One region of the Paenibacillus sp. FSL H8-0168 genome, then DNA from elsewhere that is predicted to be linked to it. Evidence: riboswitches for the same ligand, from Rfam matches in the RefSeq annotation. Region 1 holds a riboswitch; the other holds the start of a gene.

The links. Region 1 has a riboswitch for ZMP and ZTP ahead of MHI21_RS04725 (bifunctional 5,10-methylenetetrahydrofolate dehydrogenase/5,10-methenyltetrahydrofolate cyclohydrolase). Riboswitches for the same ligand answer to the same signal wherever they lie in the genome.
Region 2: another riboswitch for ZMP and ZTP. It lies ahead of MHI21_RS23395 (TIGR01440 family protein); the one in region 1 lies ahead of MHI21_RS04725 (bifunctional 5,10-methylenetetrahydrofolate dehydrogenase/5,10-methenyltetrahydrofolate cyclohydrolase).

The regions. Positions count from the first base shown of each region.
Region 1 covers NZ_CP151948.1:1,029,030-1,037,033, reverse strand. The annotation lists gene MHI21_RS04760 (metallophosphoesterase family protein) at 1-318, opposite strand, end outside; gene MHI21_RS04755 (Gfo/Idh/MocA family oxidoreductase) at 642-1,643, opposite strand; gene MHI21_RS04750 (deoxynucleoside kinase) at 1,841-2,482, opposite strand; gene MHI21_RS04745 (deoxynucleoside kinase) at 2,482-3,102, opposite strand; gene MHI21_RS04740 (response regulator transcription factor) at 3,248-3,847, opposite strand; gene MHI21_RS04735 (sensor histidine kinase) at 3,844-4,977, opposite strand; gene MHI21_RS04730 (fatty acid desaturase) at 5,046-6,107, opposite strand; ZMP/ZTP riboswitch at 6,321-6,405, shown strand; gene MHI21_RS04725 (bifunctional 5,10-methylenetetrahydrofolate dehydrogenase/5,10-methenyltetrahydrofolate cyclohydrolase) at 6,518-7,384, shown strand; gene MHI21_RS04720 (cyclodeaminase/cyclohydrolase family protein) at 7,381-8,004, shown strand, end outside.
Region 2 covers NZ_CP151948.1:5,296,666-5,304,669, reverse strand. The annotation lists gene prmC (peptide chain release factor N(5)-glutamine methyltransferase) at 1-192, shown strand, start outside; gene MHI21_RS23420 (FtsW/RodA/SpoVE family cell cycle protein) at 268-1,461, shown strand; gene spoIIR (stage II sporulation protein R) at 1,718-2,410, shown strand; gene MHI21_RS23410 (L-threonylcarbamoyladenylate synthase) at 2,566-3,813, shown strand; gene MHI21_RS23405 (manganese efflux pump MntP family protein) at 3,956-4,516, shown strand; gene MHI21_RS23400 (low molecular weight protein arginine phosphatase) at 4,621-5,205, shown strand; ZMP/ZTP riboswitch at 5,284-5,365, shown strand; gene MHI21_RS23395 (TIGR01440 family protein) at 5,586-6,173, shown strand; gene glyA (serine hydroxymethyltransferase) at 6,294-7,544, shown strand; gene MHI21_RS23385 (sugar ABC transporter permease) at 7,719-8,004, shown strand, end outside.

The DNA.
Region 1 (8,004 bases):
ATGGACAAGCTCTTCTGCAGAATTGGTCGATGGAGAGGAAGTGCCTTCAAATGCGATAGCACTCTTAAAATCAGCTTCTGAATCCGTTTTCTTTATTACTTGAACAGTGCTGTTCGTGAGAAGTTTTGAAGTATACCAGGTAAATCCTTTGGAGCCTTTAGTGTCTCCATAAAATGTAGCTGTAACTTTACTAATACCATGATCTGTATTCCCTGCTGACTCAGCATGGACAGGTAAGGCTGACATGCCAGTAATCAAACCTAGCATAAGAGCAATAGACATAGATGCTGCTGACCATTTTTGAAACTTCTTAAACATGTATACACTCCTCTTTGCGGTTAAATATGTAAAAGTTATAATTATGATCATAACAATCAATTGTTAATACGTTGTTTTTGGAAATATAGTACTTTGTAAAAATGAGGTTATGAGTGTGTTTTTATCCTACTTTGATCACCGAAGATTATACTTTAGGTATATAAACCAAAAAAGGCCTACCGGATGTTTGCAAAGTTTGCGAAACCGGCAGCCCTTCTTCCTGTTCTAGGTGCTCTTAATATATAGTATTAAACTGACCCCCTATAAGAAGCAGTGGCGGAGTCTTAGAAAGTTATTAAGGGTTTTGTTAAATCGCTAGCCAACTAATGTGCAGAAGTATTTTTCAAATCTGCTTCATAACGAAGGCCGAATTGTTGTCTTGCTTCCTCCATCACTTCAGCGACTGTAAGTGAACACTCCAAGGAGTTAATGGAACTGTTGCGTTCACCACTCTTGATCAAATCAATAAATTCCTGAATTTCATAATACATTGGCTCACGCGTCTGAGCTTTGGTCAGATCCTCAATCGTGCCGTCCCGATAATGAATTTTCACCTCATAGGGCTGGCTGATTTTGTCGATCACCATCGTTCCATTCTCACCCTGAATTTCAGCAGGCAGATAGGAATCTGTAATTTTGGAATACATGACGATAGCATCCATATCAGGATACTTCATCACGATACTGCCCTCGCCATCGACACCAGAGGATAAAAGTACACCAACCGCCCGAACCTCCTCAGGTTTGCCGAACAAAGTCACCATAGGATACAAACAATACACTCCAAGGTCCATCAAGGAACCATTGGAAAAAGCCGGATTAAACGCATTCAATACCTTACCTTGCTTAAAAGCATCAAAGCGTGAGGAGTATTGACAATAGCTTGCAAAATAACGCCGAACCCGGCCTATTTTATACATATGATCCTTTATTATTTTAAAGTTAGGCATCAGTGTGGATTTAACGGCCTCCATCAGCAGAACATCGTTGTTGCGCGCGGCTTCGATCATGCTCTTCACCTCTGCTGCATTAGACGCAAAGGGTTTCTCACACAACACGTGCTTTCCGTGATTCATACATAAGATCGCCTGCTCCGCATGTAAGGAATTGGGGCTGGCAATATATACGGCATCGACCTGATCACTTGCGGCCATTTGCGCCAGGTCTGTAAAAACCTCCGGCTGGCTGTTATATTTGTCAGCAAAAGCTTTGCCCTTATCCTCTGTGCGTGAGTATACCGCCGTCAGGGAAAATTCGTCCGTCTCCATCGCAGCTTGAATAAACCTCTCTGTTATCCAGTTGGTTCCAACAATACCAAAACGCATCACAGTATCCCATCCTTCCCGTGAGTCATTACAATTCATATGTACCTATTCTCGCATTCCAGCCTAAACTTGTCCACTATACCGTTATTCATATCTCATGCTTTAACATGTTCATTCGACAAAAAAAGACTGTAGTCTATCAGCATAATTTATACTGATTGTACCACAGTCCCTGTCATTTATTTGGGGTTATATCTCTATTTTTTTGATATCACTTTTCCTACTTCTTCCAAAATGGCATCCATGGAAGCTGGGTCGTGTACATCATACTCATCAATGTTCAGACGCAGTACAGGACAGGCATCAAATTCGTTGATCCAATTGGAATATCTGCGATGCATTTGCTCCCAATAGGATCGCTCGGTCTGGATCTCCATCTCGCGACCACGCTCCTCAATCCGACTCAGTATGGAAGGCAAGCTGCCTTCCAAATAGATCAACACATCAGGGTGCGGGAAAAACGGTGTCATCACCATCGCCTCAAACAGGCTAGTATATGTTTCATAATCGGTAGGGTTCATCGTTCCCTGATCGGCATGCATTTTCGCAAAAATGCCTGTGTCCTCATAAATAGAACGATCCTGTACAAAACCTCCACCAGACAAGAAAATATTCTTTTGTTCCTTGAAGCGTTCCGCGAGAAAATAAATTTGCAAATGAAAGCTCCATCTTTCGAAATCGTGATAAAATTTCTCCAGATAGGGATTATGATCAACCTGCTCCAAAGAGGTTTTAAAACCAAGACGTCCGGCCAAAGCACCAGTCAGCGTAGATTTGCCTACACCCACTGTGCCCGCTACCGTAATCAGGGCATTCGCAGGAATGTTGTAATTATTCACTATATAAGCTCCTTTACATCGGAAACAATTTGTTTAAATTGTGCCTGGTTTTCTACAAAATCAATTTCATTCCCATTCACGGTCAATATAAGAGGGGAAGGGGGCTGTTCAGCGAGAAACTGCATGCCTTTATCATAATCTATGATCAATTGCTCCAGATAGGCGGGGTCCATCTCCTGTTCAAAAGAGCGTGCACGCTTGCGAATTCTCCCCAGCAAGGTATCCAAATCTGCTCTAATATAAATGATAATGTCCGGCTTAGGCATATCATCTGTGAGCAAATGATAGATTTGACGATATTTTTCGAGCTTCACACCCTTAAGTGTACGTTCGGCAAAAATTAAATTCTTGTAGATATGGTAATCAGAAATAACGGGCTGAGCTTTCTCGATATATTGCAGACCGGTATCCTCCAGCTGCTTGTACCGATTGCAGAGAAAGAACATTTCCAGCTGAAAACTCCACTCATCTATATTTTGATAAAATTTATCGAGAAATGGGTTCTCCTCGACAATCTCTTTGATCATCGGCAAATGTAGCTCGGTTGAAAGCATCGAAGCTAACGTCGTTTTACCTGCTCCGATTGGGCCTTCAACGGCTATAAATGGGGCTTGCTTCATGTAGTTCTGCTCCTCCTTGTACTCCAGTCCATCCTGTGGACAACTATCCTATTGTATCACAAGGTAGTACGATAAAGGCATACCAAATCTATGGATAAAACAAAAAAACAGAGCGCTACATTTTGCTTCATAGCGTCCCTGTTTCTCATTTAAACCAACCTTTTTCATTAAAACGTGTAATCGCCTCGATCCGGTTACTGACACCCAACTTATCGAGAATGACTGAAATATAATTGCGCACCGTCCCTGTCGTTAAATACAGTTCACCAGCAATCTCTTTTGTGTTCTTTCCGTCAGCGATGAGCGCTAAAACGGTCTTTTCACGCTCTGTTAGCGGGTTGACTTCGGCATAAGCATCATCGACCAGTTCCGGGGCATAGATACGCCGACCTGCCATAATACTGCGAATGGAGGAAGCCAGCTCTTCACTAGGACTGTCCTTGAGCAAATAACCGTGTGTCCCCGCCTTGATCGCTCGTTCAAAATACCCGGGGCGGGCAAACGTAGTTAAAATCAGCACCTTGCAGTTCAAGCCTTTGAGTTCCTCAGCCGCATCCAACCCGCTCTTGATCGGCATTTCGATGTCCATGATGCATATGTCTGGCTGGTGCAGCTTCACCAGTTCTATAGCTTCTTCCCCGTTGCTAGCTTTTCCGACTACTTTCATGTCCTCTTCCAAGTCCAGCAGGGAGGCTAGAGCACCCAGCAGCATACGCTGGTCCTCCGCGATGACAATTCGAATCATGGCCCCACCTCCTCATTCGGCTTTTCAGTGATATTGGGCACTTTAATAACCAGGGTCGTTCCCTGATCTGAACGCAGCTCCATACATCCGTTCACGAATTCGAGCCTTTCTTTCATACCTTGCAGACCATTTCCACGAAAGGTTCCATTTTCTCTCGTAATACCGACTCCATTATCCTGAATCCGAAGGGTTAATTCCTTACGAGACGGCTCAATGGTGATGGAACAAGCGGTGGCTCCACTGTGCTTAACCACATTTGTCACTGCTTCCTTCATACACATACTAAGGACATTTTCATTCATTAATGATGTATGCTCCAGCTTCGGGTCGCCCTCTAAAGTCAATTCAATGTGAGCAGCCTTTAAAATCTGCCGAATACGTAGCAGTTCATCCTCTAGTCGCATACCGCGCATTTGAGTAACCATTTCCCGCACCTCTTTTAACGCACTTCTCGCCGTGAGACGAACATCGTTAATTTCGACATGAGCCCGCTCCGGGTACTGATCTATCAGTTTGCCCGCCAAATCGCTCTTCAGCCCAATGAGTGACAGCTTCTGACCTAAGGTATCGTGCAGGTCGCGCGCAATTCTTTGCCGTTCCTCCAGCTTAATCAATTCCGATATTTTCTTATTGGCATCCTCTAACTGGACTTGGAGCCGATCGCTTTTGTTGCGATTAAAATTCGTAATCGGAAGGAGAATCACACCGATCAGATTGAGCAGGATAAAAGGAATCTGTTTAATAAAAACGGGATTTTGAGAAACAAAACCGTAATTGATCAATCCAATCGTAATAACCATTAAAATAATATACAGCGTCGTAAATGCAGCCTTACTTTTAATATTACCGATCAGATAGGCGATAAATATGGAAAAATACATATAGCTAAACAGCAGTGTCATGGTAATCGATATGGCAATTTGTACACTGGTCCAAAAGTATATGAGCCAGCCTTTCGAGACAAAAGCCAATACATAACATGCAAAAAACACCAAAATAATAGCAGTACCCAGAATAATATGACTTGTAGATGAAGAGCTAAAGTAGTAAAAGGGCAGGATATAAAAGACGACCCACACATAAGGGCTAAGCCCTGTATTTCTTTGGAAAATCTGATACCATTTTTGCATCCTGCCCACCCTCTTCTACTTCACTTGACTTATATCTCTTATCATATCATACCAAGTTTTGTACAAAGTTATTTTCTTTCTGTGCTTACAACAGGTGTAGGGATGGGTTTCGTAACTGCAACCCGTTTGCTGAGGAGCGGCTTCACTTGTTTAAAGGTCAAAAAGGTTTTCGTATTTTCATCCCAAAGGCGGAACTTCAATGATTGCAGACTGCTACTTACTGTGATCGTGGTCGCCTTTTGAAGTAACGGTGTCGCTTCATGCGCTTTTTCCAAATTATAATTTGGCACTTTGGGGCTCAAATGATGAACGTGATGAAATCCGATATTCCCCGTAATCCATTGCAATACTTTAGGAAGCTTGTAGTAAGAGCTGCCTTCTACGGCTGCATTAATATAACTCCACTCTTCATCGTGCTCAAAATACGAATCCTCAAATTGATGTTGTACATAGAACAACCAGATGCCCAACATACCGGATACAAAAAAGATAGGTGCCTGTACGAGAAGGAAGGCCTGCCATCCAATAGCCCAGCACAACAGTGCATACAATGCAACGATGGATATATTCGTCACATGAGTGTTCATTTTTTCCTTGCGTTTGGCTGTCTTGATATTAAAGCGATAGGAAATCAAAAAAGTATAGATCGGACCTAGCCCGAACATAACCCAAGGATTTCGATATATGCGATAGGCCAGCCGTGTCCAAGTTGAAGCCTCTGTGTACTCTTCTACCGTAAGCACCCACATGTCACCTGTGCCTCTTTTATCCAGATTACTGCTTGTTGCATGGTGGATCGCGTGACTATTTTTCCATTGATGATAAGGACAGAGCGTAATAATACCTGTAATCGTTCCCACAATGTCGTTCAGCTTGCGGCTTTTGAAGAAGGATTGATGACCACAATCATGAAAAATAATAAACGTCCGTACCACAAACCCCGATGCAACAATGGCAATGGGAAGCGTCAGCCAGTACGAAACCGACAGGCTAAGATAAGCAGCATACCACAATAGGATCAGTGGACCCAAAGTATTGATGAGTTGCAGAACGCTGGATTTCGTGTTTATTTTCTCGTAGGGAGCCATATTTTTTTTCAATTGGGCTAATGGGAGTTGTGTCATACTCATTATGATCCTCCTTTAAAATGACGCCTATACCTTGATCCTGTTAGGCGTACATGTTGATCTAATCTCAGTATAAGGTGAAGACTGTAGACGCTGTAGTCATAAACGTCAGCTCGGGTATATGACATTTGTCATATAGACAAGTAACATAACCCGTTTTCCAAATGTTCGCGGGTTTCTTTTCTGAGGATTATTTGTTAAAATATAAGACATAATAACGCTGTATGTGACTGGCGAAGTCAGTGGAATGAACCACGAGGGAGCATACAAAAAAAGCGTACCGTTCGCCTGGGAGAAGTATTTGCAGAGGATTCGTCTGTCTTGACGACCTTGTGCAAATACTTTTTTTCGTTTTACAAGACCATGACACCCTGTTGATAAATCATTCGATAAATTCAGAGGAGGCTCGGACTATGGCTATTATCATGAAATCCAAAGAAGCAGCTGAGCAAGTATATGCAACGATCCGTTCACAGGTAGAAGAAATGAAGCAGCAAGGACACCGTCCCCATCTGGCGACACTATTGGTAGAAGGTGATCCGGCATCTGCCTACTATGCCCGGACCAAGCAAAAAATAGCGGAGAAGCTGGGCATCTCATTTCATCTCCATACTTTTGATCGTCATGTTAGCGAAACCGAGCTACTGCACCTGATCGGCAGTCTGAACGATGCATCCCATGTACATGGCATTATGCTGGAACTGCCGCTTCCCCAACATCTTTCCGCCTCCGTTATTAAACAATCCATCGCCCCCTACAAGGATATTGATGGGATTACACCTGATAACAAGCTGGCTACCGTAACAGGTGACGCCGGACTATATCCCGCAACACCTCAAGCCTGTATCGAGCTACTTAAGCATTACGGTCACACATTGGCAGGCAAAAATGTCACTCTCGTGGGCATCGGACAGACAGTGGGACTTCCCCTTTTCCACATGTTGCAAAGAGAAAATGCCACCGTTACCGCCTGTCATGCAGGAACACGTGATATTGCAGAGCATCTGAGCCATGCAGACATTGCCTTCGTCGCAGTCGGATGCCCTGATGTGATTACACAGGATATGGTTCATCCCGGTCTGATTTTGGTAGATGCGGGAATTAATGAGACGCTAGAGGGAAAAATAGTGGGGGATGCCGCTTTAGACGTTGGGGAAAAGGTCCATGCCATTTCTCCGGTTCCCGGCGGTGTTGGCACCTTAACAACTGCGATTTTATACAAAAATCTGCTCAAAGCAATACATCTGCAACACTACTCCAGAGAGGTGGTCTATTCATGAGTGAACTGTCGTGGAATCATTCCATCGGGCATTTTCTAAAAGAGGCTGCAAGTGCAGCGCCTACCCCCGGCGGAGGAAGTGTATCCGCACTGGCTGCGGCACTAGGCGCGGCTATGACCTCCATGACCGCCAACCTTTCACAAGGAGAAAAATATGCGCATATCCATGAACAAATCACGGACGTCATTAGCAGCATGGAAAGATTGTCTACACATTGTGAGGAACTAATGGTCGCAGACATCCAATCCTTTGAACAGTACATGACCGCGCTGCGTTTGCCCAAGGAAACGGACGAAGAAAAGCGCTATCGTATCCATTCCTTACAGACAGCGGTGATCGCTGCCATTGAGGTCCCCATGCGCCTGCTGGAAGTATGCCGGGACGGATTGTCGCAAGCCTACAACATTGTGGAAATGTCCAATAAAAATGTGATTTCGGATCTTGGCATCGGCGCAATCCTGTTCGAAGCCGCCGCTCAATCTGCCCTGCTTACCGTCGACATTAACCTTGCTTCGCTGAAAGATTTGGATGTCAAATACTCCTATGAGACCAAAACAGCCGCACTCATCCGTGAAATCGGACAGATCAAAGAACAAACCTTGTTGATGGTGCGCAGTCGA
Region 2 (8,004 bases), 1.5 Mb from region 1:
GGCCCGTATCGGGCAATGCTGGAGCAGCTCGGACTCCTTCAGACTCCGCCCCGGCTAATCGGGTTTGAACTGGGGATGGGACAGGCCAGAGACGTGGCTGGCCTGTTGGAACAGGCAGGTCATTGGAAGGACATTATAATCGTTCCTGACCTTGCAGGGATCGAACGACATGTCCTAGGCGTCTCGGAGTAGTGCTGCATTTTCTTTTTGCGAGTCTTTCCTTTAGAATAAGAGGGGTATGACCGAGAAACGGCTCAGGGGGAAATCATGCTTCAGAAATTGAAAAAAATTGACGGTCCGGTTATCTTTATTCTGGTTTTGCTCATGGCGATTAGTATCATAACGGTATACAGCGCAGGTAGGGGCCCTACGAACTTGGCAGAGCACGGCAATGACTACCAGAAGATGATTGGGTATTATATATTGGGTTTTGTGGCGATCTTGGGTTTAGCGATAGTCGATTTTCGGATATTCATTAAAAAAGCCCTGTACGTATATGGGGGCGGAATATTCCTGTTGGGTCTCGGATTTTTTGGCGGGACGGTTAACAACTCTCAGGGCTTTTTGAAAATTGGTGGCTTGAATCTTCAGCCTGCTGAAGTATTCAAGCTGGTCCTTATCATTTTTCTGACTTATATGCTGATCAAAAAGCGCAAGAGCAAGCTGTATTTTATTCAGGATGTTCTTCCAGTCGCTCTGGTGAGCTTTGTCCCGTTTGCCATGGTTATGGCACAAAATGACTTGGGTAATGCGCTCGGTTACATTGTCATCGTCATCGGTATGCTATGGATTGGTAATGTGAAGGCATCTCATGCGTTAATCGGATTCATCGTATTTGCAGTCGCTGTTGGTGGCGGGATCAAAGCTTATATTTCGTTTCACGATGAGATTGACTCCTTTATGAAGGGGATTGGCCGTAGTCACTGGGTTGAGCGTTTGGACCCTTGGTTGGTACCGGAAGAGGCAACCGCAAAGGCGTCTTATCATACCAAAAATGCCAAGCTGGCGATAGCCTCTGGCGGGATGATGGGCAAGGGCTTTTTGCAAGGAACCTCGGTACAGTCCGGGCGTGTTCCTTATACGTACGCGGATTCTATTTTTGTGGTCGTAGCGGAGGAATTTGGCTTTGTAGGCTCTTCAGTGCTGCTATTGTTATATTTTATTTTGATTCACCGCATGATCCTGATTTCGCTGGAATGCCGGGATCGCGCCGGACCGTATATTATTGTCGGGATTGTGTCCATGTTGCTGTACCAGATTTTTGAGAACATTGGTGCGTTTCTGGGCATTATGCCGCTTACGGGGATTACGCTCCCGTTCATAAGTTATGGTGGTACCTCGTTGCTTATTAACATGGCTAGTATCGGCTTGGTTATGAGTATTAAGGTGCACGGCCAAGAGCTGGAGGACGATCTGCCGCAGCCTTCCAGAGTAAGCTTGACGAAGGCGAAAAAAGCCTAGTGCAGGTGGATTTTGGCTTGAAACTGATTGGTATTTGTGTGGGTTGAAACGGTGCAACGAGAGAGTCCAGATTGTGAAATCTGGGCTTTTTTATATGCCTCGGTGAGGGTCAGAAGCTTGGTGTAGCATGATTTGAGGTGTATTGAAGAAAATCTGTAAAGTGTTCCTGAATCTTTTATAAGATTCATAGGTTTAGACTCTCCCAAACCGGACAGACTGATAGACATGATAGAGTTTGGGTTTGGGGGAGACGAAGATGAACAATTGGATCAAGCAAGCTGCAATGATACTATTTTGTATTTCGATATTAATGATGTCTTGGGAAGGTCAAAAGACGGATGCTGCTATGACCACTGGAACAAGAGGAACCTTTGCATCAGGAGTAGCTACAACAGGGCTGAATGTGATTCCACATGACTCCATTCGACTGCGTATTTTGGCCAACTCGGATCGTCCGGAGGATCAGCTGGTTAAACGCGAAATACGGGACGCTATTGTACAGCAGATGAATGCCTGGGTGGGTGAGCTGGAAAACCCGCAAAGCTTAGATCAAGCTAGATCATTGATTGGTGCTCATTTACCTGAAATTGACCGTTTGGTAGGTACGGAACTGGCTCGTCGCGGCATTGCATATGATCATCAGGTGGAACTGGCGAGCGTACCTTTCCCGACGAAAATGTACGGTGGTCTGGTCTACCCAGCAGGGAATTATGAAGCGCTTCGGGTTACGCTGGGGCAAGGAAAAGGGCAAAATTGGTGGTGCGTGCTGTTTCCTCCGCTGTGCTTTATTGATGCAGGCAGTGGGGAAGCAGCGGCACAAACAGTATCAGCAAAAACGGATCACGGAGAAAGTCGGACGAATGCCGCTGACAAGGAGCCGGAAGTACGTTTTTTTCTGTGGGATGCACTTGCGGGACTGTGTAGCTGGGTGAGTGGCTTGTTTGCCTAAACGTTGAGGAGTGTAAGTTTCCCCATATGCTATAATGGAGCTTACGATAGATATACACATGGCAGAGCCAAATAAACTGATCTTTCAAAGTAGCCTTAGAGGATCAAGCGAAATCACTGGCCTGTATATGACAATAAGATATGGGATGATCTGATATGAGTGATAAATCGAATCAAATGCAAGACTTGCGCGGAGATTTTGTGCAAAAGGAAAAATCGGAGCAAAAGCTGGACGAACAGGAAAATTGCGAGCTGAAGCAGGCATTGAGGTCTTCCCATACCCAATGGTGGGATGTAAGATGTTTGGTTCCTGTGAGCAACATTGACGGGGATGTTTCTGACGAAGTTTGGGCTGAACAGACTCGGATCGCGGCGGAAAAGGGCATACGGGAGGCCGGCGTACTCCTCCAAGCTGGAGAGACGGTAGCCTTTCCTACGGAGACCGTGTACGGCCTGGGGGCCGATGCTCGTAGTACAAAAGCGGTGGAGGCGGTATTCGCTGCCAAAGGACGTCCCTCCGATAACCCGCTCATTGTACATATTTCTAATGCTGATCAATTAGAGGGGTTGGTAGCAGAAATAAACGATACAGCCCGAGCGCTGATGAATATGTTCTGGCCGGGACCGCTGACTCTCGTATTGCCGGTAGTGCCGCAGGCACTATCATCGCGTGTGACAGCCGGGCTGGATACAGTCGGTGTGCGCATGCCGGATCATCCGATAGCGCTTCGTTTGATCGCTGAAGCGGATTGTCCACTGGCTGCGCCAAGCGCCAACCGGTCGGGAAGGCCCAGTCCCACCCTTGCACAGCATGTGCGAGAGGATCTGGAGGGCCGCATCGGCGGCATTTTAGACGGAGGTCCCACTGGGGTGGGGCTGGAGTCCACGGTGGTGCAGGCGGGTGACGACGGAACCGTCACCATCCTGCGCCCTGGCGGCGTGACGGCCGAGCAGCTCGCTGCGGTTGCTCGCGCCGTCGTGCTGGACCCGGCGTTGGCCGCTACGCCCGGGGAAGACGCAGACAGCCCGGCGCCGCGCTCGCCGGGCATGAAGTACACGCACTACGCGCCGCGAGGCCGCTTGAGCGTGGTACAAGGCCCGTCGTCCGTTGAGGTGACGGGCTGGATTCGCGCCGCGCTGGCGGAGGCTTCCGCGCGCGGGGAGCGCACGGCAGTGCTCGCGTTCGACGAGCATGCCGCCGGCTACGCCGGAGAACGCGTCTACACGCTAGGCAAGCTGGACGCGCTCCATGAGGCAGCGCAGCGCCTGTACGGCGTGCTGCGCCGCTGCGACGAGGACGGCGTCACCTACATTTTGGCGGAATCCTGTCCGCCGAAGGGATTGGGAGACGCCGTCATGAACCGCCTGCTTAAAGCGGCAGGTCACCGAATCGTCCGCTTGTAGCTTCTGTCGAATCAGAGCCTCTTATATTAAATTTTCCTCCCTCCTCGTCTCGGTATTGGGTACTTTCAGTACATGCTTGTACTGATTTGCCCCTTGTCCGCATAACGTGTACAAGAACAGACGGATAATGGAGGGATGGAGTATGCTGGCAGCCTCTGCCCATGCCGGGCAGGTTGTAACGATTCTGATCATGGCGGTAGCGCTAGGAATGGATGCGTTATCGCTGGGCGTAGGGATCGGCATGAAGGGGATACGCCTGCGAGACGTGCTGCGCATCAGTACTGTCATTGGCTTTTTTCATATTCTGATGCCATTACTGGGAATGTTCACAGGCCATTATATGAGTTCTTTATTAGGTCATGTGACGGCCTACTTCGCAGGGGGTCTACTCATCCTTTTGGGCGGGCATATGGTGTATAATTCCTTTAAAGGGGACGGCGTACAGGTATTGGATCATCGTTCGCCTTTAGGCCTTTTGCTGTTTGCACTTGGGGTGAGCGTTGACTCATTTTCTGTAGGAGTGTCACTAGGTATGTTCCAGAGTGATCTGGTGCTGTCCGTTCTGGCGTTTGGTTTTTGCGGGGGAGCAATGGCGATGCTGGGCCTGCTGCTGGGTCGCAAGGTCAGCCGTAATCTAGGAGATTATGGGGAAGCAGTGGGTGGTGCCATTTTGTTGGCATTCGGCTTTATGTTTATGTTTTGATTTTAGCGTAGACAGTGTAAAATAAGTGCAGGGTTATCGTAAAGGATTAGGATTATAGTAATCCTCTGTTTATATATTTTTTTAACATACGGGGGGTGAAAACGTTGAAGAATATCTTATTCGTATGCACAGGGAATACCTGTCGCAGTCCAATGGCTGAAGGGATGCTACGTAAGTTGGCTGCTGAGCATGGGCTAGAACTGGAAGTGCGTTCTGCGGGAGTAGCCGCGATGGAAGGCACGCCGATATCCCGACATGCAGAGGCGGTTCTACGTGATCACGATATATCCGATCAGATCACTTCAACCCCTTTGAGCGACGGGCTTGCCGGGTGGGCGCATCTGATCTTAACCTTGACGCAAGGACATAAACAGCACGTAATTCAGCGCTTTCCCCAAACGGCGGGCAAAGTATTTACACTTAAGGAATATGTGGAGAACCGGGATGCGGTGTTGAATGATGTACAGGAGTTGGATGGTTTATATGCTTCACAGCAGTTGATGGCTTCACTTGGACAAGAGCTATCGGCGCAGGAGCGTGAACGAATGATTGAATTACACCAACGGATTCCGGGCTTTGATATTTCAGATCCGTTTGGCGGTTCGCGAGAAGACTACGATGTCACAGCTGCAGAAATCCGTACGGCGCTGCACAAGCTGCTGGACAAGCTAAAGGCTTCTTCCGAATAAAATTGGTATTACTCATCTGTTTTGTACGGAATCTGTTGATTTTCGGCGGCTAATCCGTTAAGATAAGGTGGAAAAATGAGAATCCGATGTAACTGGCGACAAAAGTGGGATTAACCACGATGGAGCATCGGATATACGGCCGGTCGCCTGGGCAAAAGAGCAATTCCACATAGGTGTGGACTGCTCTTTTTTTCATATACAAGTTGAGCCAGATTGTTAGCTGAGAGTTGATTCCTTTAAAGGTTCTTCCATTTTTTCTGCTCGAAATCTGAAACATCGGCTATAATATAGTCAGATTGTGATCAGGAGAGAGTGTGTTGAACTTGGGGCATGAGACCGTGCCTAGTCTCTGAGAGACTGTTCAACCAAAGGAGGTTCCAATAGTGGGACAATTGGATCATGAGATTTCGCTGGAAGCACAGACCACTTCTGTTGTGCGGGAAATCGCAGAAGCAGCCAGTCTCAAGGCTGGCCGCCTGCTGGTTATTGGCGTTAGCACAAGTGAAGTGGCTGGAAGTCGGATTGGTACGGCGGGAGCGCTCGATGTGGCTCAGCAACTGTTGTCTGGAGTAGAGTCCGTTCGCAGGGAGTATGGCTTTGATGTGGCGTTTCAATGCTGTGAGCATTTAAACCGAGCGCTGGTCGTTGAACGGGCTGTGCTGGAGCGACTGGGACTGACGGAGGTTGCAGCTGTTCCTGTTCGTACAGCAGGAGGCTCTATGGCCACCGTCGCCTATCGTTCTATGAGTGACGCGTGTTTGGCGGCGAACGTGCAGGCCCATGCCGGGATAGACATCGGCGAAACGCTGATTGGCATGCATCTGCGACCCATTGCTGTTCCATTTCGCCCAAGTCTTCGCTGGATTGGCGAAGCACGTGTGACAGCGGCATTCACCCGTCCTCCACTTATTGGTGGACAACGGGCAGTGTATAGTCTGGAGCAAGAAGTCGGCGGAAACTGCGATTAGCATTTGGCATGGCGGCATGTTTGTACTAATCTTTTTTGCATTGATGATGAGGTACCCAACAGAGGAGCAGGCGTTTGCTTGTATACCCAACAATTGACTATGGAGAGGGAGTAATCAATCATGATGGAACACCTGCGTAAAAGTGACCCGGCAGTGATGGAAGCAATGGGACTTGAACTGAAACGACAACGCCACAATATCGAGCTAATCGCATCCGAGAACATTGTCAGTGAAGCAGTAATGGAAGCCATGGGCTCCGTGCTGACGAATAAATATGCTGAAGGTTATCCGAACAAACGCTACTATGGTGGCTGTGAGCATGTAGATATCGTTGAAGACATCGCACGTGACCGCGCAAAAGAATTGTTCGGCGCCGAGCATGCTAACGTGCAGCCTCACTCTGGAGCACAAGCCAACATGGCGGTGTATCTGGCAGCTCTCAAACCTGGAGATACTGTACTGGGTATGAATCTGGCGCATGGTGGCCATTTAACACACGGAAGTCCGGTTAACGCTTCCGGCTTGTTGTATAACTTTGCTGCTTACGGTGTACGCGAAGACAACTTCCGCATCGACTACGATGAAGTGCGCAAGGCAGCCTTTAAGCACCGCCCTCGTCTGATTGTAGCTGGCGCGAGTGCATATCCGCGTACTATTGATTTTGAAGCATTTGCTTCCATTGCCAATGATGTAGGTGCTCTGTTCATGGTGGATATGGCACATATCGCAGGTCTCGTGGCAGCGGGAATTCACCCAAGTCCAGTTCCGCATGCCCAATTTGTAACAACAACAACACACAAAACGCTGCGTGGTCCGCGCGGGGGTCTGATTCTGACTCGCAAAGCATGGGCGCAAGCGATTGATAAAGCTATTTTCCCTGGTACTCAAGGGGGGCCACTGATGCATGTGATCGCGTCCAAAGCGGTTGCTTTGGGTGAAGCGCTCCAGCCATCGTTCAAAACCTATGCGCAAAACGTAGTTCGCAACGCACAGGTGCTGGCTGAAACATTGTTGGCTGAAGGGATTAACATTGTATCCGGTGGTACGGATAACCATCTGATGCTGTTGGATACGCGCAATTTGAATATCACAGGTAAAGAAGCAGAGCATGTATTGGATTCGGTGGGCATCACGGTCAATAAAAATGCGATTCCTTTTGACCCGACCAGTCCATTCGTAACAAGCGGAATTCGTATTGGTACACCTGCTGCAACATCTCGTGGTATGGATGAAGAGGCTATGGTCAAAATCGGTAAAATCATTGCTGAAACCCTTAAAAACCCGAAAGATGATACTGTATTGTCCAAAGCAAGCCAAGCGGTTGGCGAGTTGACAGATAAGTTCCCGATTTATCCAGGAACTCAATACTAATTCATCGACATTCATAATTTTTATGTTATAGGCTGTTTTCCTTCCGTAAGCCGGAGGAGAACAGTCTTTTTTTGCTTCCGAACGACTCGAAACATACATTTTTGGGTAATAAGCGATTACAGTAAGGGTTTATGCGCGCTATCCTTCATGATCTACGACAAAGGAGTGATTGCATTGAGTCAAAGAAAATCCCCGCAATTATTGCAGCAACTCGTATTTGTAGGACCGATGGCGTTGTTTTTCGTCTTGATTATGGTCATTCCGTTCCTGCTGGGGCTGTATTATTCCATGACGAACTGGGATGGAGTATCTGAAAATATCCGATGGCTCGGACTAGGGAATTACGTTCATATTTTTAGGGATGATCCAGATTTTCGTAATGCATTCTGGTTTACGGTCCGGTTTACCGTATGTGGTGTCATTCTGACGAACCTGATTGGCTTTTTCCTAGCCTATGCAC